3 regions of the Streptomyces sp. NBC_00209 genome follow, and region 2 is predicted to be linked to each of the others. Evidence: riboswitches for the same ligand, from Rfam matches in the RefSeq annotation. Region 2 holds a riboswitch; each other region holds the start of a gene.
What was found. A riboswitch is a leader RNA that binds a small molecule or an ion and turns the genes downstream of it on or off. The one in region 2 is predicted to bind thiamine pyrophosphate.
Positions count from the first base shown of each region.

Region 1: it holds a riboswitch for thiamine pyrophosphate, as region 2 does, so the genes downstream of both, OG867_RS06960 (thiamine ABC transporter substrate binding subunit) here and thiC (phosphomethylpyrimidine synthase ThiC) in region 2, are expected to answer to the same signal.
Region 3: it holds a riboswitch for thiamine pyrophosphate, as region 2 does, so the genes downstream of both, OG867_RS01320 (purine-cytosine permease family protein) here and thiC (phosphomethylpyrimidine synthase ThiC) in region 2, are expected to answer to the same signal.

Region 1 is NZ_CP108121.1:1,617,692-1,624,909, reverse strand. It holds gene OG867_RS06975 (phosphatidate cytidylyltransferase) at 1-212, shown strand, start outside; gene OG867_RS06970 (hypothetical protein) at 278-805, opposite strand; gene rlmN (23S rRNA (adenine(2503)-C(2))-methyltransferase RlmN) at 924-2,030, shown strand; TPP riboswitch at 2,101-2,217, shown strand; gene OG867_RS06960 (thiamine ABC transporter substrate binding subunit) at 2,303-3,406, shown strand; gene OG867_RS06955 (ABC transporter permease) at 3,493-5,097, shown strand; gene OG867_RS06950 (ABC transporter ATP-binding protein) at 5,101-6,126, shown strand; gene OG867_RS06945 (hypothetical protein) at 6,142-6,969, opposite strand; gene OG867_RS06940 (MerR family transcriptional regulator) at 6,966-7,218, opposite strand, start outside.
Region 2 is NZ_CP108121.1:3,464,391-3,471,608, forward strand. It holds gene OG867_RS15605 (LacI family DNA-binding transcriptional regulator) at 231-1,343, shown strand; gene OG867_RS15610 (metallophosphoesterase) at 1,519-2,577, shown strand; gene OG867_RS15615 (hypothetical protein) at 2,760-3,569, shown strand; gene thiC (phosphomethylpyrimidine synthase ThiC) at 3,626-5,419, opposite strand; TPP riboswitch at 5,412-5,545, opposite strand; gene OG867_RS15625 (YibE/F family protein) at 5,616-6,944, shown strand; gene OG867_RS15630 (SsgA family sporulation/cell division regulator) at 7,024-7,218, opposite strand, start outside.
Region 3 is NZ_CP108121.1:269,735-276,952, forward strand. It holds gene OG867_RS01285 (hypothetical protein) at 1-95, opposite strand, end outside; gene OG867_RS01290 (phosphatase PAP2 family protein) at 92-907, opposite strand; gene OG867_RS01295 (TetR/AcrR family transcriptional regulator) at 1,056-1,685, shown strand; gene OG867_RS01300 (SPFH domain-containing protein) at 1,892-2,899, shown strand; gene OG867_RS01305 (hypothetical protein) at 2,896-3,795, shown strand; gene OG867_RS01310 (NUDIX hydrolase) at 3,866-4,372, shown strand; gene OG867_RS01315 (FBP domain-containing protein) at 4,423-4,917, shown strand; TPP riboswitch at 4,961-5,054, shown strand; gene OG867_RS01320 (purine-cytosine permease family protein) at 5,045-6,439, shown strand; gene OG867_RS01325 (alpha/beta hydrolase family protein) at 6,677-7,218, opposite strand, start outside.

The DNA.
Region 1 (7,218 bases), 1.8 Mb from region 2:
CCTGGTGGCAGGGGCTGCTGCTGGGCCTCGCGGTCGCGGCCAGCGCCACCCTGGGCGACCTGGGCGAGTCCATGATCAAGCGGGACCTCGGGATCAAGGACATGGGCACGCTGCTGCCCGGCCACGGCGGGATCATGGACCGGCTGGACTCCCTGCTGCCGACCGCCCCGGTGGTCTGGCTGCTGCTCGTGCTGTTCGTCGGCTCCGGCTGAGACCGGCGTCCGCACATGGCTGAGGGGCCACCGCTCGCGAGCGGTGGCCCCTCAGCCATGTGGCGTCAGCCCTGTTCGCGCAGCGCCACCCGCATGTCGCGGTAGAGGGCCACCGCCCGGCGGCGCATCCACAGGATCCAGGCACAGAACACCGCCACGAAGGCGGCGAAGAGCAGGGCGTACCCGAGGGAGCCACGGGTGGCGCCCAGGACGAGCAGACCGATGGCGACCAGGCCCATGGCGCCCAGCCAGTACGGCAGCCACCGCTTGCCCCGCTCGATCCGGCCCAGCTGGTCGTCGACGAGTCGCCGCAGCACGGCCCGCTCCTGCGGGTCGCGCGGCACCTCGTGGTGGCGGATCTTCCGCAGGAGCCCGGCGACGGCGCTCGGGGAGGCGCCCGTGACCCGGCTCGTCCGCCTCCGCTGGAGGACCAGGGCCACCATCACGACGACGGTGTAGACGGCGCCCTGGACCAGCCACATGGCCGGATGCTCGTCGTGGCGTAACAGTGCGTTCAGACCCACGCCGAGTCCGAAGACCACCACGCCCTGCCCGATCAGGCTGTCGTTGAACCAGTGTTTGACGGTGTGCACGGCACCTACCTCCTGCGCGGCGGCTACGAACTCCCTGTGGTGTTCCGGTTACCCCGTGAGCCGTCCCTCACCGCGACGCACCGGGGTACCTCCGCGCGTCTGCGACACTGGAGGAACCATGCCTAAGCCCGGAGAACTCACTTTCGTCGCGCCCCGCGGAGCCAAGAAGCCGCCGCGGCACCTCGCCGACCTCACGCCCGCCGAGCGCAGGGAGGCCGTCGCCGCGGTCGGCGAGAAGCCGTTCCGCGCCCAGCAGCTCTCGCAGCACTACTTCGCGCGGTACGCGCACGACCCGGCCGAGTGGACCAACATCCCGGCCGGATCGCGGGACAAGCTCGCCGAGGCGATGTTCCCCGACCTGATGTCCGTCGTCCGGCACGTCAGCTGCGACGACGACACCACCCGTAAGACCCTCTGGAAGCTGCACGACGGGACGCTGGTCGAGTCCGTCCTGATGCGCTACCCGGAGCGGGTCACGATGTGCATCTCCTCGCAGGCCGGCTGCGGGATGAACTGCCCGTTCTGCGCGACCGGGCAGGCCGGTCTCGACCGGAACCTCTCCACCGCGGAGATCGTCCACCAGATCGTGGACGGCATGCGGGCCCTGCGCGACGGTGAGGTCCCCGGCGGCCCCGCCCGGCTGTCCAACATCGTGTTCATGGGCATGGGCGAGCCGCTGGCCAACTACAACCGCGTCGTCGGCGCGATCCGCCGGCTGACCGACCCGGAGCCCGACGGCCTCGGCCTCTCGCAGCGCGGGATCACCGTGTCCACCGTCGGCCTGGTGCCCGCGATGCTGCGGTTCGCCGACGAGGGGTTCAAGTGCCGCCTCGCGGTCTCGCTGCACGCCCCGGACGACGAGCTGCGCGACACCCTCGTGCCGGTGAACACCCGGTGGAAGGTGCGCGAGGTGCTGGACGCCGCGTGGGAGTACGCGGAGAAGTCGGGCCGCCGCATCTCCATCGAGTACGCCCTGATCCGCGACATCAACGACCAGGCGTGGCGCGGAGACCTGCTGGGCCGCCTCCTCAAGGGCAAGCGGGTCCACGTCAACCTCATCCCGCTCAACCCGACGCCCGGCTCCAAGTGGACCGCCTCGCGGCCCGAGGACGAGCGGGCGTTCGTGGAGGCCATCGCGAACCACGGCGTGCCGGTCACCGTCCGGGACACCCGGGGCCAGGAGATCGACGGCGCCTGCGGGCAGCTGGCGGCCTCCGAGCGCTGAGGCGGGCGACCGTCGGTGCCCGGGGTCACGGCCGAAAACGGCCGTGTAGCCTGGGGCCGAAATCAACTGCATATTCCGACAGGGGAGCGCCACAGCGCTGAGAGTGCGGCACCAAGGACAGGTTGGCCGCAGACCCTCTGAACCTCGCCCGGGTCATTCCGGGTAGGAAGTTCGGACCATACTCAAGCTGTTGCGCCCTGCCCGCTTCCGGCTCCGCGCCGGTGTGCGGGCAGGGCCGCGTCTCTTCCTGGTCACTCCAGGAGGAATCACACATGAGCACCACCCAGAAGGCCGCGGTGGCGGCCGTCGCCGCCGCGCTCGGCGTCACCGCGCTGGCCGGCTGCGGAAGTTCCGACGACTCGGCGTCCGGTTCCGGTTCGACCAAGGGCTCCGGTTCCAAGACCGTCACCCTGGTCAGCCACGACTCCTTCAACGCCTCCAAGGACGTGCTGAAGGAGTTCACCCGGGAGACCGGCTACACCGTCAAGGTCCTCAAGAGCGGGGACGCGGGCGCCGCCCTGAACCAGGAGATCCTGACCAAGGGTTCCCCGCGCGGCGACGTGTTCTTCGGCGTCGACAACACCCTGCTCTCGCGCGCCCTCGACAACGGCCTGTTCACGCCGTACGAGGCCAAGGGCCTGGACCGGGTCCCGGCCGATGTCCAGCTGGACGCGGACAAGCACCGGGTCACCCCGGTCGACACCGGCGACATCTGCGTCAACTACGACAAGAAGTACTTCGCCGACAAGAAGCTCGCGCCGCCGAAGACCTTCGCCGACCTGGCGAAGCCCGCGTACAAGGACCTGCTCGTCACCGAGAACGCCGCGACCTCCTCGCCCGGCCTCGGCTTCCTCCTCGGCACCGTCGGCACCTTCGGCGAGGACGGCTACCAGGACTACTGGAAGAAGCTGAAGGACAACGGCGTCAAGGTCGTGGACGGCTGGGAGCAGGCGTACAACGAGGAGTTCTCCGGCTCGGCCGGCGGCAGGAAGGCCAAGGCCGACCGCCCGCTCGTCGTCAGCTACGCCTCCAGCCCGCCCGTCGAGGTGCTGTACGCGGACCCGCGGCCGAAGACCGCGCCGACCGGGGTCGCCACCGGGACGTGCTTCCGCCAGATCGAGTTCGCGGGTCTGCTGGACGGCGCGAAGAACGAGGCGGGCGGCAAGGCCCTGCTGGACTTCCTGATCGGGAAGAAGTTCCAGGAGGACATGCCGCTCACCATGTTCGTCAGCCCGGTCGCGAAGGACGCGAAGGTGCCCGGGCTCTTCACCGAGTTCGGTGCCACCGCGGAGAAGCCGGCGACCGTCGCCCCGGACGCCATCGCCAAGAACCGTGAGCAGTGGGTCCAGTCATGGTCCTCGCTCGTAGTGAAGTAGCGAAGACTCCCGTACGCGGACCGGGCGCGCGCGGGAGGTCGGCACGCGCCCGGGCCCGGCGCGGGACCGCGGTGCGGCTCGGCCTGATGGCCGTGCCCGTCGCGTTCTTCGCCGTGTTCTTCGCCTACCCGGTCGCCGCGATCGTGGGCCGGGGGCTCAAGGCGGACGGCGTCTGGCAGTTCGGCCGGTTCGGCGAGGTGCTGACCCGGCCGGAGATCCGGGACGTCCTGTGGTTCACGCTGTGGCAGGCGCTCGCCTCGACCGCGCTGACCCTGCTGATCGCGCTGCCCGGCGCGTATGTCTTCGCCCGGTTCGACTTCCCCGGCAAGCAGGTGCTGCGGGCCGTGGTCACGGTGCCGTTCGTGCTGCCGACCGTCGTCGTGGGCACCGCGTTCCTCGCGCTGCTCGGACGCGGTGGGCTGCTGGACGAGCTGTGGGGCGTACGGCTCGACACCACGGTGTGGGCGATCCTGCTGGCGCACGTCTTCTTCAACTACGCGGTCGTCGTGCGGACCGTCGGCGGGCTCTGGGCGCAGCTCGACCCGCGCCAGGAGGAGGCCGCCCGGGTGCTGGGGGCGAGCCGGTTCACCGCGTGGCGGCGCGTCACGCTGCCCGCGCTCGCCCCAGCCGTGGCCGCCGCCGCGCTGATGGTCTTCCTCTTCACCTTCACCTCCTTCGGGGTCGTACAGATCCTCGGAGGTCCCGGCTTCTCCACGCTGGAGGTGGAGATCTACCGGCAGACCGCGCAGCTGCTCGCCCTGCCCACGGCCGCCGTGCTGACGCTCGTGCAGTTCGCCGCCGTCGGCGCGATCCTCGCCGTGCACGCCTGGACCGTACGCCGCAGGGAGCGCGCGCTGAAGCTGGTCGACCCGGCCATGACCGCGCGCAAGCCGCAGGGGGCCGGGCAGTGGACGCTGCTCGCCGGGGTCCTGCTGAGCGTGCTGGTGCTGGTCCTGCTGCCGCTCGCGGTGCTGGTGGAACGCTCGCTGGGCGGCTCCGGGTTCGCCTACTACCGCGCGCTGACCTCGGCGGACGCCAACAGCGGTACGTTCCTGGTGGCGCCGGTCGAGGCCATCGGGAACTCCCTGCGCTACGCCCTCGTCGCGACCCTGATCGCCCTTGTCGTCGGGGGGCTCGCAGCCGCCGCGCTCACCCGGCGGGCGGGCCGGCTGGTCCGGGGCTTCGACGCGCTGCTGATGCTGCCGCTCGGGGTCTCCGCGGTCACCGTCGGCTTCGGCTTCCTGATCACCCTGGACAAGCCGCCGCTGGACCTCCGTACCTCCTGGATTTTGGTGCCGCTCGCCCAGGCGCTGGTCGGGGTGCCCTTCGTCGTACGGACCATGCTGCCGGTGCTCCGAGCTGTGGACGCGCGGCTGCGCGAGGCGGCGGCGGTGCTCGGGGCCTCGCCGCTGCGGGCCTGGCGCGAGGTGGACTTCCCGCTCGTACGGCGGGCGCTGCTGGTCGCCGCCGGGTTCGCGTTCGCCGTGTCGCTGGGGGAGTTCGGCGCGACCGTGTTCATCGCGCGGCCCGACAACCCGACGCTGCCGGTGGCCGTGGCGCGGCTGCTCGGCCGGTCCGGGGACCTCAACTACGGCCAGGCCATGGCCCTCAGCACCGTCCTGATGCTCGTGTGCGCGGTGTCGCTGCTGCTGCTCGAACGCATCCGCACCGACCGATCCGGGGAGTTCTGAAAGATGCTGACGCTCGAATCGGCCACCGTCCGCTTCGGTGACCGGGCCGCGCTCGACGGGGTCGATCTGGAGGTCGCCGACCACGAGACCGTCTGCGTCCTCGGGCCGAGCGGCAGCGGCAAGTCCACCCTGCTGCGCCTGGTCGCCGGGCTCCAGGAGCCGGACGGCGGCCGGGTCCTGCTCGACGGCACCGACCAGGACGGCATCCCGGTCCACCGGCGCGGCCTCGGCCTGATGTTCCAGGACCACCAGCTCTTCCCGCACCGGGACGTCGGCGCCAACGTCGCCTTCGGCCTGCGGATGCACGGGGCCGGACGGGGCGAACAGGACCGCCGCGTCGCCGAACTCCTCGACCTCGTGGGCCTCCCCGGCGCCGAACGCCGCGCCGTCGCCGCGCTCTCCGGCGGCGAGCAGCAGCGCGTCGCCCTGGCCCGGGCCCTCGCCCCCAGCCCCAGGCTGCTGATGCTCGACGAGCCCCTGGGCCAGCTGGACCGCAGCCTGCGCGAACGGCTCGTCGTGGAGCTGCGCGCCCTCTTCGGCCGCCTCGGCACCACCGTGCTCGCCGTCACCCACGACCAGGGCGAGGCGTTCGCGCTGGCCGACCGGGTCGTCGTGATGCGCGAGGGCCGCGTCGCCCAGGTGGGCACCCCGCTGGAGGTGTGGCAGCGCCCCGCCTCCGCCTTCGTGGCCCGGTTCCTGGGCTTCGACAACGTGGTCGAGGCGACCGTCGAGGGCGAGGCGGCGGACACGGACTGGGGCGAGGTGCCGGTGCCGGCGGGGTCACCGCAGGGCGCGTGCGACCTGCTGGTGCGGCCGGCCGGGGTACGGATCGGCGGGCCGGAGAAGGGGCTGCGCTGCGTCGTGGGCGCGCGCACCTTCCGGGGCAGCCATGTCGCCGTGACCCTGCACCCGGAGCACGGCCCGGCGCTGGAGGCCGAGTGCTCGCTGCGCGGGACACCGGAGGAGGGTGCGCGGGTGGGCGTCACCTTCGACGCGTCCGAGTGCGTGGTGCTGCCCGCGCTGTTCTGACCGGGCCGCGCGCCCTCAGGCGGGCCGGCGTAGCGCGTCGACCAGCGCGCGGGGGTCGTCGGCGTGGAAGCGGATCGTGTGGGCCCCCTCCGGAGCGCCGAGCGGGCGGGTGAAGGGCAGCGGCCGGTTCAGCTCCAGGGTCACCGAGGTCTGGCTGCCCACGATCAGGTCGAGGACCCCGTCGTCGGAGACGGTGATCAGGCGGCCCTCCGGGTAGCGCCGGTCGACCCGGGCCGAGGCGACCGCGTCGCGCGGCACGACGAGGTCGAACAGGGCTCCGTAACGTATCCGCAGAGAGCCGTCGGGGTGCACGACGTGCGGCCGGGTGACGCAGGCGGCGTGCAGGGCCAGCACCAGGACAAGGCCGTACAGGTCGAGCACCAGGAACACCCGGTGGACCACCGGCCACGGGATGAGGAGGGCCAGGCCCACCGTCTCGACGGCCATCACGAAGAGCAGCCCGTACATCATCGCGGTCTGCGGTCCGGTGTACGCGACGGCGAGGTCCCCGGGGCGCACACCGTGCGTCCGGCGCCGGATCCACCGCCCCAGGGAGGCGACGGCGCGCAACTCGTGGAGGACCAGACGGCGGACCGCCACCGGCACCGCCTGCTCCACGGCGGCCCGCCGCGCCGCCCGGGGGTCCGCGCCGCCCGCGCGTGCCGCGACGTACAGCGAGCGCAGCACCCGGGCCTCCAGGAGCAGTACGGCGAGCACCAGCGCCTCGGCGCCCGCCATGGCCCACCCGGGCGGCCGGACCCCGGCCAGCAGGCAGACCGCCAGGGCCAGTTCCCCGGACAGCACGGCGGCTGCGGCGACCCGTGCCCTTCGTACGCCGCTCATCCCCGGCCCCTCGCGATGAAGGCGTCCATGAGCCGGCCCACGACCTCCGCCTGCGCGGGGGCGTACTCGGCGAGCATCGCCTCCTTGAACCCGGTAACGACCACCCCGTCCTCGGGAATCGCGGCGAACAGTTCCTCGGGGACGGCCGCCATGAGGTCGGCCGCCAGCGGGGCGATCCGCGGATCGTCGGCCGGGGCCTCGGCGAGCGCGTCCAGGCGCTCGTACAGTTCGATGACCGCGGGGTCCGTG
Region 2 (7,218 bases):
TGGCTCACTCCGTGGCGCGCGTCCCTCGAAAAGGTGAGTTGAGACCTCCCCGAGACCTTGCCCCCTCGGCAGGTCCATCCGGCCGGATGCGTGACACATGACGGTAGACCCGACCAACAGCCTTGCTTCATAAGCCGATTGCCGCCTTATGACCTTGCAGAAACGTGCCTGTCAACGCGTGAATATGCGACCGGACCAATGCCCCGCCCGACCCCTACTATCGGCTCGCCATGACAGCAGCAGGGAAGCACCAGGTGAGCCGGACGGAGACCCCCCGGCGCGGCGGCAGGCAGGGACGTGCCGGAATCCGGGATGTGGCCGCCGCGGCCGGCGTCTCCATCACGACCGTCTCCGACGCGCTCAACGGCAAGGGCAGGCTCCCGGACGCCACCCGCCGCCATGTCCGCGAGGTCGCAGAGCGCCTGGGCTATCGCCCTTCCGCAGCGGCCCGCACGCTCCGTACCGGCAAGTCCGGCCTCATCGGCCTGACCGTGACGACGTACGGGGATGAACCTTTCACCTTCACCGAGTTCGCGTACTTCGCGGAAATGGCGAGAGCGGCCACCTCAGCGGCCCTCGCCCGCGGCTACGCCCTGGTCATCCTGCCGGCGACCTCGCGCCACGACGTCTGGTCCAACGTGGCGCTCGACGGCACCGTCGTCATCGATCCGTCCGACCAGGACCCGGTCGTCTCCGAGCTGGTCCGCCAGGGGCTGCCCGTCGTCTCCGACGGCCGCCCCGCCGGATCGCTGCCCGTGACCGCCTGGGTGGACAACGACCACCGGGCCGCCGTGCTCGACCTCCTCGACCATCTCGCCGCCGCCGGGGCCCGCCGTATCGGACTGCTCACCGGCACCACCACCGACACGTACACCCGGCTCTCCACCACCGCCTACCTGCACTGGTGCGAGCGCGTGGGACAGGATCCGGTCTACGAGTCCTATCCCGCCCATGACCCGTGCGCGGGGGCGGTGGCCGCCGACCGGCTGCTGGCCCGTCCGGACCGGCCCGACGCCGTCTACGGGCTCTTCGACCCCAACGGCACGGACCTGCTGGCGGCCGCACGCCGCTACGGCCTGCGCGTCCCCGAGGACCTGCTGCTCGTCTGCTGCAGCGAATCCACGGTGTACGCGACGACCGAGCCGCCCATCACGACGCTCTCGCTGAAGCCGCGGAGGATCGGCACGGCAGTCGTCCAACTGCTCATCGACGCCATCGAGGGAGTGGACCAGGACGGTCCGGTGGAACGGGTGGTGCCGACGGAGCTCATCGTCCGGACGTCCTCGCAACGCCGCCCGCCCCGCACCACGGTCAGTGCGCCGCGCTCCCCGGCAGGGGACTGATCATCCCAATTAGGACCAATCGACCGACGAACCTGGCATGCGGAAGGATTCACCACCCCTGGTGCGTCCCAGAGCACGATCTGCATTCCTATGATGGGCGCACGACACCGCGGACCAACCCGACCAGCAGGGCCCGTCAGGTGTACGGCGGCGCGACGGTGGTGTGGAGGGGTCGATGACACAGGGGGCCGGTCAGGAACCCGCGGTGCGGACGGCGACGTTGCGCGACTTCCGCGTACCGCCCTATGCGCAGTCCCCCGCGCCACCCGCGTCGCCGCCCTCGGGGAACGCCTTCCCCGAGGGCGAAACGCCGGAGGGGTACACCCCGACGGCGCGCGACCTTCCCGTCATCAGCGTCGACCAACCCGCCCAGGTGCAGCCCGTGCCCGAACCGCGCCCCTCCGCCGACCCGGGCCTCGGCCCCCTGTACGTGGTCGGTGACGTCCACGGCTACCTGGACGAGCTGCTCGCCGCCCTCGCGGAACAGGGCCTGATCGACTCCGAAGGCCGCTGGGCGGCGGGCAACGCGCGCCTCTGGTTCCTCGGCGACTTCACGGACCGGGGCCCCGACGGCATCGGCGTCATCGACCTCGTCATGCGGCTCTCCGCCGAGGCCGCGGCCGCCGGCGGCTACTGCAAGGCCCTGATGGGCAACCACGAACTGCTGCTCATCGGCGCCAAGCGGTTCGGCGACACCCCGGTGAACTCCGGCGCGGGAACGGCCACCTTCCAGGCCGCCTGGCTGCTCAACGGTGGGCAGAAGACGGACATGGAGCGCCTTCAGGACGTCCACCTCCAGTGGATGTCCCGGCTCGACGCCGTCGTCGAGGAGGACGGGCACCTCCTGATGCACTCGGACACGACGGCGTACCTCGACTACGGCTCCACCATCGAGGACGTCAACGACACGGTCCACGCCATCCTCACGCGTAACGACGCCGACGAGTGCTGGGACCTGTTCCGCAAGCTCACCAAGCGGTTCGCCTTCCGCGACGACTCGGGCGCTCAGGCCGTCCAGGAGCTGATGGCGGCCTACGGCGGCCGGCGCGTCGTCCATGGTCACAGCCCCATCCCGTACCTGACCGGCGAGGTCGGCTCCGAGGACGGCGAGGACGGCGCCGGGCCGCAGGTCGACGGGCCGCATGTGTACGCGGACGGGCTCGCCATCGCCATGGACGGCGGGGTGACCATGGCCGGAAAGCTACTGGTCGTCCAACTCCCCCTGCATGACTGACGCCCCGCGGGGAAGACGCATCCCGAGCTGACCACGCCGAGTACTGGGGCTATTTCCGGAAACCCTCTGTCACCCCGTGCTGTGCGCGCTCTACCATCGGCCTATCAGTAGCAGGCTCTCCTCCGTTTCCGCCCAAACTGCCCGGACCCAGCGGGCACACAGGCCCGACGGAGCATCGGGGGATGCAGATGAACAGCGCTCCGCACCTGCTGACCGAGGACCGGCCCGAGTACGAACGGCTCCTCGACGACGCACTGCGTCACGCACACGAACGACCGGAACTGGCCGCCGTCGGTGAACGCCTCAGCGCCGCCCAGCTGCGCACCATGGCGCTGGCGGCCGTCGCCCTGATCACCGTCACGGCCGCCGCCGAGTACGAGCAGTACGTGAAGGCCCGTGACGAAGCACGCACCACCGACCGGGACACGGCTTCCGGCACGGCTTCGGACGGCCTCGGTCAGTCGGGCGCCGGCCTAGGAGCGGTCGTCACCGTTTTGGCGCCGATGCTGGCGGGTACGGCGGCGGCCATATTCCTGCTGGTCGGCTACCTCCTGAAGATGCTGGAGCCACCACCGGCCTTCGCCGGTCCCATGGTGGACGCGGGCTGGTTCTTCGCCGCCGTCACAGCCGCCGCCATCTTCGTCGCCGCCATCGGCCTGCTCATCGCAGCCCTGCGCAACGGCTCGACGTCCCTGCCGGCCCGGGAAGCCCGCGAGCAACTGCCCGACGACGTGGCCCTCGCCAAGGACGTCTGGCGGCAGGCGCTGCTGGAGCGGGGCATCGTGCCCTTCCTGCGCGACGCGCTCACCGAGCCCGCCGGTCCTGCGGTCCCGGCCCCGCACCGCCCCACGGGCCGCCTTCCCAAGATCGGCTACAGCAGGCCCGACTTCGCCGGGCCGGACGAGGGCCCGGCGGCGGCGCCCCGCCCCACGTACAGCAGCCCGGACTTCACCAGCCCCGACTTCGGCGGTCCCGAGCACGAACTGGACTGACCGCCACGGCCCCGGCGGAAGGCGCCGGAGCCGTGCGCGGCCGGTCCCGTGCCAGGTCAGTCGGACAACGGCAGATAGACCCGGTTCCCGCCCGCAGCGAACTCACGCGACTTGCCGAGCATCCCCTCGGCGATCTCCTCGGCCGTCGCCTCCGCGCCGTTCGCGCCGCCGAACTGCTCGGTGATGCTGTGGCTGATCTTCATCGAACAGAACTTCGGACCGCACATCGAGCAGAAGTGCGCCGTCTTCGCGGGCTCGGCCGGCAGCGTCTCGTCGTGGAACTCCCGCGCCGTGTCCGGGTCGAGCGCCAGGTTGAACTGGTCCTCCCAGCGGAATTCGAACCGGGCGTCCGACAGCGCGTCGTCCCATTCCTGCGCCCCCGGATGCCCCTTGGCCAGGTCGGCGGCATGGGCCGCGATCTTGTACGTGATGACCCCGGTCTTCACATCGTCCCGGTTCGGCAGCCCCAGGTGCTCCTTGGGCGTCACGTAACAGAGCATCGCCGTCCCCCACCAGGCGATCATCGCGGCGCCGATGCCCGAGGTGATGTGGTCGTACGCCGGCGCGATGTCGGTGGTCAGCGGGCCGAGCGTGTAGAACGGCGCCTCCTCGCAGATCTCCTGCTGAAGGTCGATGTTCTCCTTGATCTTGTGCATCGGGACGTGCCCCGGGCCCTCGATCATGGTCTGCACGCCGAAGCGCTTGGCGACCGCGTTCAGTTCGCCGAGCGTGCGCAGTTCAGCGAACTGGGCCTCGTCGTTGGCGTCCGCGATCGACCCGGGGCGCAGCCCGTCGCCCAGTGAGTACGTCACGTCGTACGCGGCGAGGATCTCGCAGAGCTCCTCGAAGTGCTCGTACAGGAACGACTCCTTGTGGTGCGCCAGGCACCACGCCGCCATGATCGAGCCGCCCCGGGAGACGATGCCCGTCTTGCGCCGGGCGGTCAGCGGCACGTACGGCAGGCGTACGCCGGCGTGCACCGTCATGTAGTCCACGCCCTGCTCGGCCTGCTCGACGACGGTGTCCTTGTAGATCTCCCAGGTCAGTTCCTCCGCCCGTCCGTCGACCTTCTCAAGGGCCTGGTAAAGGGGGACGGTTCCGATCGGCACGGGTGAATTGCGAAGAACCCACTCACGGGTGGTGTGGATGTTGCGGCCGGTGGAAAGGTCCATGACCGTGTCCGCGCCCCACCGGGTCGCCCACGTCATCTTGTCCACCTCCTCCTCGATGGAGGACGTCACCGCGGAGTTGCCGATGTTGGCATTGACCTTCACCAGGAACCGCTTTCCGATGATCATCGGCTCGGTCTCCGGGTGGTTGACGTTGACGGGCAGCACCGCGCGGCCGGCCGCGATCTCCTCGCGCACCACCTCCGCCGGCACGTTCTCGCGGACCGCGACGTACTCCATCTCCGGGGTGATCTCGCCCCTGCGGGCGTACGCGAGCTGGGTGACGGGGCGGCCGTCCCGGCTCCGCCGCGGGCGGCGCGGCCGACCGGGGAACACCGCGTCCAGATTGCGCAGCCCACCCCGCGGCGAGGTGTGCTTGAGCCCGTCGTCCTCCGGGCGGGCGGGGCGGCCCGCGTACTCCTCGGTGTCGCTGCGGGCGATGATCCAGTTCTCCCGGAGCGGTGCGAGGCCGCGCCGGACGTCGGTCTCGGCCGCGGGGTCGGTGTACGGCCCGGACGTGTCGTACAGCGTCATGTCCTTGCCGTTGGTCAGGCGCACCTGGCGGACCGGCACCCGGATGTCGGGGCGCGGCCCCTGGACGTATCCCTTGTGCCAGCCGATGGACTTCCCGGCCTCGTCGCCCTGATTGGAGGCAGGCGTGCGTGTGTCCGATGTGGTCATGAGACCTACTCCCTACGCCGGCATTACCCGGTAACAGGTTCGGCGGTCGGCGCAGCGTCTCCCGTACGGTCGTACGGCGGTCAGCGCCCTCTCAGCCCGGTGCTCCGAGCTCCCGCGTGTGCAAAGGTGCCACCACGCTAGCCCTCGGACGGGCGAGCTGAACAGAGGGCCCCGTCCTTCTTGCGATGATCGGCCGGTGACGCCCCCTCATCGCGACTCAGAACCGCAGGGCCATCAGCACGCGCACACGCACAGCCATGGCCCGGCCGCACCCGTCTCCACCCATCTGCGCAAGGTGATCGCCGCCGTGCTGATCCCCTTCGCGACCGCCGTACTCGTCGGTCTCGTGGTGCTCTGGCCGAATGGTGCGCCGGCGCACGAACGGACCGGCGTCGGTTTCGACCGGCAGACCCAGCAGGGAAAGGTGGTGAGCGTCGTCGAGGTCGACTGCAAGGACGTGAACGCCGCCCAGCTTCCCGTCAGCGGCGAGACCCAACCCCCCGAGGGCCGGTCGGCTTCCGGCGGACTCTGCGAGAAGGCCACCGTCGAGGTCACCACCGGCCCCGACTCGGGGCGCCGGTTCGTCGAAGTCGTGCAGCCGGACGCGCCGAGGCAACTGCGGGAGGGCCAGGGGGTGGTGGTGGCGTACGCCCCCGACGCGCCCCATGACCTCCAGTACTCCGTGACGGACGTGAACCGGAAGTTCCCGCTGATACTGCTGGCCGGGATCTTCGCCCTCGCGGTGGTGCTCGTGGGCAGGATGCGCGGGGTCATGGCCCTGGTGGCGCTCGCCCTGTCGTTCGCCGTACTGACCCTGTTCATCCTTCCGGCGATACTTCAGGGCTCGAATCCGCTGCTGGTGGCGGTCGTCGGGGCCGGAGCGATCATGCTGATCGCGCTCTACATCTGCCACGGGTTGACCGCCCGCACCTCCGTCGCCGTCATCGGCACCCTGATCTCACTGGTCCTGATCGGGCTGCTGGGCTCGCTCTTCATCGGCTGGGCGAGCCTGAGCGGGAACACCGACGACAACACCGGCCTCATCCACGGCCTGTATCCGCACATCGACATGAGCGGACTGCTGCTGGCCGGCGTCATCATCGGCTCCCTGGGAGTGCTTGACGACGTCACGGTCACCCAGACCTCGGCGGTCTGGGAGCTGCGCCAGGCGAACCCCACCATGAGTGCGAATCAGCTCTACCGGGCAGGGATCAGAATCGGCCGCGATCACATCGCCTCCGTGGTCAACACCCTGGTGCTCGCCTATGCGGGCGCCGCGCTGCCCCTCCTGCTGCTGTTCACGGTCGCGCAGAGCAGTGTGGGGACGGTCGCCAACAGCGAGCTGGTGGCGGAGGAGATCGTGCGCACCCTCGTGGGCTCGATCGGACTGGTCGCCTCCGTGCCGGTGACGACAGCGCTCGCGGCGCTGGTCGTCTCCGCGGACCGCACGGGGGTCGGCGCGGAAGCCGGGGCTTCGGCACCCGTGCGGAGCGGCAGGGGCCGGCGACGGCGGGCGAGGTCGTGACCTGAACACACAGCGTGATTCACCCGATCGGCAGGTGTCGTGTTCGAGTGCCAAGACGGCTCCCGGGCCGTGGACCGCTTCAGCCCGCGTTCTGCTCTTCGGCCAGAATGCGCCCCAGCGCCTCCTCCAAGTTGCCGTCGAAGTCACCCAGCGTGCACTCCTGCCCGAGCGGCACCAGCTTGTCCGTACGGTCGAGGAAGGCGACAAGAGGTGCCGTGCCCGCCCGGAAGAGCGCACGGTCGGCGCCCACCTGCAACCGGATGTGTACATCACA
Region 3 (7,218 bases), 3.2 Mb from region 2:
GTGCGGCCGGCCAGCCGGGCCTGGGCGACCGCCGCGGCGGCGTAGGCGGCGGCGGAGACGAGGGAGAGGGCGACGGCGGCCAGGGTGGCGTTCACCGGTGCGCCCCGGAGGCGGCGTACACGGCGGCGTGCTCCCGCTGCCGTACGACGGACGGCCACGGCTGCGGCGGGCGGACCGGCTCGGCGCGCGGGAGGCGGAGCGCGGCGAGCGAGACGGCGAGCAGCGCGGCCACCACGATCGAGTCGAGCCAGTAGTGATTGGCGGTTCCGACGATGACGAACAGGGTGATCGCCGGATGCAGCAGCCACAGCCCGCGCCACCGGGAACGAGTGGCGACGACCAGGCCGACGCCGACCATGACGGCCCAGCCGAAGTGCAGCGAGGGCATCGCGGCGAACTGGTTGGCCATGGAGTCCGTGGCCGGCTGGGCCCCGTACACCGAAGGCCCGTACACCTGGCCGGTGTCCACGAGGTGGGTGGCGGCGAGCAGGCGCGGCGGGGCGAGCGGGAAGAGCAGGTGCAGGGCGAGCGCGGCGCCGGTGAGCGCGGCGAGGACGCGGCGCGCCCAGACGTAGTGGCGGGGGCTGCGCCAGTAGAGCCAGACCAGGAAGAGCAGCGTGGCCGGGAAGTGCACGGTCGCGTAGTAGGTGTTCGCCAGATGGATCAGCGTCTCGTTGTGCAGCAGCAGGCCCTGGACCGCGCCCTCGCCGGGCAGGTGCACGGCGCGCTCGACGTCCCAGACGTGGCCCGCGTTGCGGAACGCCTCGTCCACATGGCCGTTCGCGGCCCGGCGGCCGAGCTTGTAGATCAGGAAGAGCCCGACGACGAGAAGAAGCTCGCGGACCAGGGGCGGGCGGGCGAACGTGTCCGGCTTCCGATCGGCGGGCGTGGTGCCGGTGTACTTCACCCGGTGCCCCTCTGCTGATGCGCTTCGGCGGACGTCCGCCCGTATCGATACGCCAGTGTACCGATACGGCGGCGTATCGGTACACACGCGTATCGGTACACTGGCGTATCGATGGACCTCGTCGCAGAGTCGCAGAGAGGGAAGACACATGTCGCCGCAGCGGACCGAGCAGGAGCAGACCCCCGCGCAGCGCCGCTCGAAGATCACGCCGGAGCGGGCGCAGGAGCTCTACACCGCCGTGCTCGACATGCTGAGGGAGAACGGCTACGAGTCGCTGACGATGGAGGGGGTCGCCGCCCGGTCCCGTTGCGGCAAGTCCACGCTCTACCGCCAGTGGGGCTCGAAGCCCGAGCTGGTGGTGGCCGCCCTGCACGGCACCCGGCGCGGCGCCCTGCGGAAGATCGACACCGGTTCGCTGGCGGGTGACCTGCTGGAGGCGGCGCGGGCGATCGGCGAGGGCGCGGGCCGCGACACGCCTCTGATGCTGGCGCTGAGCCATGCGGCGCTGCAGAGCCCGGAGCTGCTGTGCGCGCTGCGCGAGTCGCTGATCCTGCCGGAGATGGCCGCGGTCGACGCGCTCGTACGACGCGGAGTGGAGCGCGGCGAGGTGGCGCCGGACAACCGGGCGGCGGAGTTCGTCTCCGCGCAGCTGCTCGGCGTGATGCGGGCCCGCCCGATGCTGGCAGGCACCCACGCGGACGAGACCTACCTCGTCCGCTTCGTGGAGGCCGCGGTCCTTCCCGCACTCGGCCTGGACGCCCCGGCGTCCGGGTCCTGACAGACGTGGGCCGTCGTCCGAGCGGATGACGGCGGCCCGCTCGCGCCGCACCGTGGGGACGGGGGCGGCGCGCACCCGGCCGGCCGGTGACTTCCCTGAAGTCACCGGCCGTTCGCGTACTCGGAACCTCCCTTATTCGTCCTCTTGACGATAAGGCGGGATTCCGCTTATCGTCGTCATGACGAAAACGACTTCAGGGGGTCCCCATGGCCGACATCACCCGCCGCTTCGGCCGGCGCCATCTCCGCTCGGCGCCCACCGCGCACATCCGCCACCACAAGCGCGGCAAGCTGACCCACGACGGGGCCGGACTGAGCTTCTGGTACCGGTCGCTGAGCGCCGCGCTCTCCGAGGTGCCGGTCAACGACCGCGAGCTGGCCATGGCGTTCCACGCGCGCACCGCCGACTTCCAGGACGTCACGGTCCAGGCCACCGTCACCTACCGGATCAGCGACCCCGCCGAGGCGGCCGCCCGCCTCGACTTCTCCATCGACCCGGACACCGGCGCCTGGCGCGGCGCCCCCCTCGAACAGATCGCCACCCTGCTCACCGAGACCGCCCAGCAGCACACCCTCGACGTGCTGGCCCGCACCCCGCTGGCCGGTGCCCTGGTCGACGGGGTCGCCGCCGTCCGCGAGCGGGTGGCGGCCGGTCTCGCCGCCGAGCCGAGGCTCCCCGCCACCGGCATCGACGTGGTCGCCGTCCGCGTCGTCGCCATCCGCCCCGAGGCCGAGGTGGAGCGCGCCCTGCGCACCCCCGCCCGCGAGCAGATCCAGCAGGAGGCCGACCGGGCCACGTACGAGCGGCGCGCCGTGGCCGTCGAGCGCGAGCGGACCATCGCCGAGAACGAGCTCGCCAGCCAGATCGAGCTGGCCCGGCGCGAGGAGCAGCTGGTCGAGCAGCGCGGCACCAACGCCCGCCGGGAGGCCGAGGAGAGCGCCGCCGCCGACGGGGTGCGCGCCGAGGCGGAGGCCGCCCGCACGGTGCGGCTCGCGGGGGCCGAGGCGGAGGCGGCCCGGCAGGTGGGCGCGGCGCGCGCCGAGGCGCAGGCGGCCTGGCTGCGGGCGCACGGCGAGGTGGAGGCCGCGACGCTGCACGCGCTGGCGGCCACCCGGCTCGCCGAGAACCTGCCGCACATCGACAGCCTCACCCTGTCGCCGGACGTGCTCACGGGCCTGCTCAGCAAGCTGGGCCGGCCGGAGGCCGGGGCGTGAGCCTGGCCCCGCGGGCGGTCCTCGTCCACCGCACCACGGAGTACGAGGAGCTTCTCGCCCGCCACGGCACGCACGGCCAGGCCGCGTTCCTCCTGGCCGCGCGGGGCCGGTCCATCGAGGAGGTGGCCCGGTGGCACGAGCGGACCCGGCAGGCCCTGGCGGATGTGGCAGCGGCCGTTCCGCTCACCTGGCGGCACTGCCGGGTGGAGCGGGCCGACCTGGACCGGTTCCTGTTCGCGCCGGAGGACGTGGTGGTGGTCGTCGGGCAGGACGGCCTGGTCGCCAACGCCGCGAAGTACCTCGCCGGCCAGCCGGTCATCGGCATCGACACCGATCCGGGCCGCAACCCCGGCGTCCTGGTGCGCCACCGGCCGGCCGACGCGGCGGCGCTGATGCGGGCGTCCGTGGTGCCGGCCGGGCGGGCCGACGCGCTGACGATGGTGGAGGCGGTGGCCGACGACACGCAGCGGCTGCTCGCCCTGAACGAGGTCTACCTGGGCCCGCCCGGCCACCAGACGGCCCGTTACCGGCTCGGGCCCGACACCGCGGACTCCCCCGCCGAGCCGCAGGCGTCCTCCGGCGTCCTGGTCGGCACCGGCACCGGGGCGACCGGCTGGCTGCGCTCGCTCTGGCAGGAGCGTCGCAGCCCCCTCCCGCTGCCCGGACCCGCCGATCCCCGGCTGCTCTGGTTCGTCCGGGAGGCGTGGCCCTCGCCGTCGACCGGCACCTCGTTCGTCGCGGGCGAGCTGGGGCCCGGGCAGGGGCTGCGGCTGACCGTGGAGTCGGACCGGGTGGTGGTGTTCGGCGACGGGATGGAGGCGGACGCGCTGGAGCTGACGTGGGGGCAGAGCGTACGGCTCGGCGTCTCCGAGACCTCGCTGCGGCTGGCGGTGTGAGCGCGGCGGCGGACACGGCATCCCCGTAAGCTCCTCAACGCCCACCGCCCCGCCCCTTCAGAGGAGCAGCATGGCCACCGAGGACCCCCTCGCCCCTTCCCGTAACACCCGGCCGCCCAAGGCCCAGGCGGCGCTGGGGGTCGGGGTGATCGTGCAGGACGCGCAGGGCCGGATCCTGCTCGGCCGGCACCACAGCGGCACCTGGGAGCTGCCCGGCGGCAAGGTCGACCCGGTACCGGAGTCCGTCGCGGCGGCCGCCGTGCGGGAGCTGCGCGAGGAGACCGGGCTGACGGTCCCCGAGGACCGGGTCACCGTCTTCGCGATGCTGCACGACGCCCTCGGCGGCATCAACCGCGTGACGATGGCCGCCCTGGTGCGCGTGGACACCGGCGCGGCGCGGGTGACCGAGCCGCATCTGATCAGCACCTGGGAGTGGACGCCGCTCGACGCGCTCCCGTCGCCGCTCTTCGACCCGTCGGCGCAGATCCTCGCGACCTGGCGCCCGGACCTCGGCATCCCGCATCAGCCCGTTCACCGGCTCCCCCTCGCGACCGAGAAGCCCCAGGTGAGCCCCTAAGCAAATTAATCGTTTGCCTAGGGGCCATAGGCAGAGTTAGCTTCGTGGGTATGAAGGCCCTGACCGAGCAGGACATCCGCTCATCGTTCGTGAATTGCTCCAAGGGGGAAGCCAAGCGCCTGCCGCTCCCCCGCGATTTCGAGGAACTGCCGTGGGACGACCTCGACTTCCTCGGCTGGCGCAACCTGTCCGCGCCGGGACGCAGCTACATCGTCACCGAACACGAGGGCAGGCCCGCCGGGATCTCGTTGCGCTTCCCGTCGCAGCAGCGCGGCTTCCTGCACCGGAGCATGTGCTCGCTCTGCCTGACCACGCACCCGGGCAGCGGGGTCTCCCTGATGACCGCCCGCAAGACCGGTCCCGCCGGGCGTGACGGCAATTCCGTCGGCCTGTACATGTGCACCGACCTGGCCTGCTCGCTGTATGTGCGCGGGAAGAAGACGGTGGACTCCGGGGCCCGCTTCAAGGAGAGCCTGACCACGGAGGAGCAGATCGCGCGCACGGTCGGCAATCTCCACGCGTTCGTGAAGAAGCTCTTCAGCTGACCCTCGCGACGACATCGGGCGGGCCGGCGCTATTCTGGCCGCCACACCGGACACGGGGTGCCCCGCACGGGGCTGAGATCACACCCGTCGAACCTGAACCAGTTAGCACTGGCGGAGGGATGTCTTCATGTCGTTGCCGTATGCCCAGGACGAGCGCGCCGCTTTCGGCGGGCGGATGCCCACCGCCCCCGGCGATCTGCGCATCGAGGCGAACGGGATAGCCCCGGTCCCCGAGGACCGCCGCTACGGCCGGGCGGGCCGGCTGTTCACCGTCTGGTTCGCGCCCAACCTGACCATGACCGGCGTCTTCACCGGCACCGTCGGCATCGCGCTCGGCCTGGACTTCGCGACCGCGCTCACCGCCGTCGTGCTCGGCACCCTCGTCGGCGCCGCGCCGACCGCGTATCTGGGCACCTGGGGCAGCCGCACCGGGTCCGGGCAACTGCCGCTCGCCCGGCTGGCGTTCGGACCGGGCGTCGTGCTGCCGGGCGCCCTGCAATGGCTGTCGTCCATCGCCTGGGACGCCCTGATCGGTCTGTTCGGCGGGGACGCGCTGGCACAGCTGTGCGGCTGGCCGTTCTGGCTGGGGGTGCTGGTCATGATGGCCGCGCAGGGTGCGCTCGGGGTGCTGGGTTACGAGGTGATCCACCGGCTCCAGACCGTGATGACGTTCGCCCTGGCCGCCGCCTTCGCCGTGCTCGCCGCGAAGCTCCTGAACGGGGTGGACCCGGTGACCGCTCCGGCCGTGCACGGCGCGGACCGGGCCGGGGCGTTCGTCCTGACCTGCACCATCGCCCTGAGCCTGGCGCTGTCCTGGGCGCCGTACGCGAGCGACTTCAGCCGCTACCTGCCGCGCGAGACGTCCCGGCCGCGCATGTTCTGGTGCACGCTGGGCGGGATCAGCGCCTCCTTCGTGGCGGTCCAGACGATCGGGCTGTGGGGTGCGTCGGTCTTCACGGACCAGACCGCGCGCGGCATCGACTCGCTGCTCGGCGGGGGCGCGCTCGGGGCGTTCGGGCTGCTCGCGGTGGCGCTGGCCGCACTGTGCAGCAACGCGATGAACGACTACAGCGGTTCGCTCGCGTTGCAGACCATGGGGGTACGGCTGCCGCGTCCGGTGGCCGCGGCGCTCGCCGCCGCCCTGGGGTTCCCGCTGGTGCTGTGGATGCACGCGGCGGACACGACCGCCCGCTTCCAGAACGTGCTGCTGCTCGTCGGCTACTGGATCCCCGGCTTCGTGGCGATCGTGTCCGTGGACTGGCTGGTCCGCGCCCGGGCCCGGCGGGGCGCCCCCGTCGACCTCGCGGCCGAGCACGCCCGGCCGCGCCCGTGGTGGCCGGCGCTCGCCGCGTTCGCCGTGGCCTTCGCGGCGGCGGTGCCGTTCATGAGCACCGGGCTGTACGTGGGGCCGGTGGCCGAGGCGTTGCACGGGGCGGACCTGGCGTACGGGGTGGCGTTCCTCGTGGCGCTCGCGGTGTACGCCCCGCTGCGGATGCGCCGGCCACGGCCGCCAACTGCTTGACCGCCACGCGTCGTCTCCTCCCCCGGACCGACGCGGCGCGAGGGACACCATCGACCGGGTAGGTGACAGCTCCGCGGCCTCTGAACCGCGTGGCGCGGCGCGGAATCGGGCCTGCCTGTCACACCGGCCGGCGAGCCGTTCCGGCCCCCCGCGAAGTTCTGCGCGGGGGGCCAGGAATCTGTGCACGCGATGCCACGTTTCCGCCGCTCCAGGGGTTGTTGGGGTCGGTGCGGGGGGTTACGGCCGCGTGCGCGGGTGGCCCTTCCCCGGCCGTCCGAAGAGGTGGTCGATCCAGCGGGTGACGTCGGGCAGGGACGCCGACAGGACGCCGCGGTGGTCGGCTTCGGGGTAGGTGTACGAGGTGACGTGGACGCCGTTCGCCCGCAGCTGCTTGTCCAGGGCGGCGGTCCAGGCGGGCTGGATGACCGCGTCCTTGCCGCCCTGGGCGAGCAGCACGGGGACGCGCGGGGACAGCAGACCCGGCTCGTTGTCGGCGAGCACCTGGTCGAGGGCGGTGAGATCGGCGCCCTTGCGGAAGATCTCGTCGCTCTTCAACGAGCCCCAGGAGTCCGGAGCGCGGAGCTGGGCGCTGCACCTACGGTCCGCGTCACCGGCCACCGCCAGGGCCTTCGGCGTGAAGATGTCCTGGTCGGGCATGGAGCGTACGGTCTGCGCGCCACGGACGATCAGCGGGAAGAAGTCGCTCACCCCGGCGAGCGGCTGCTCGCGCAGCGCCGGCACGGCCGCGCTGAGCTGCGAACCCGGCGCCAGTGCGGCCG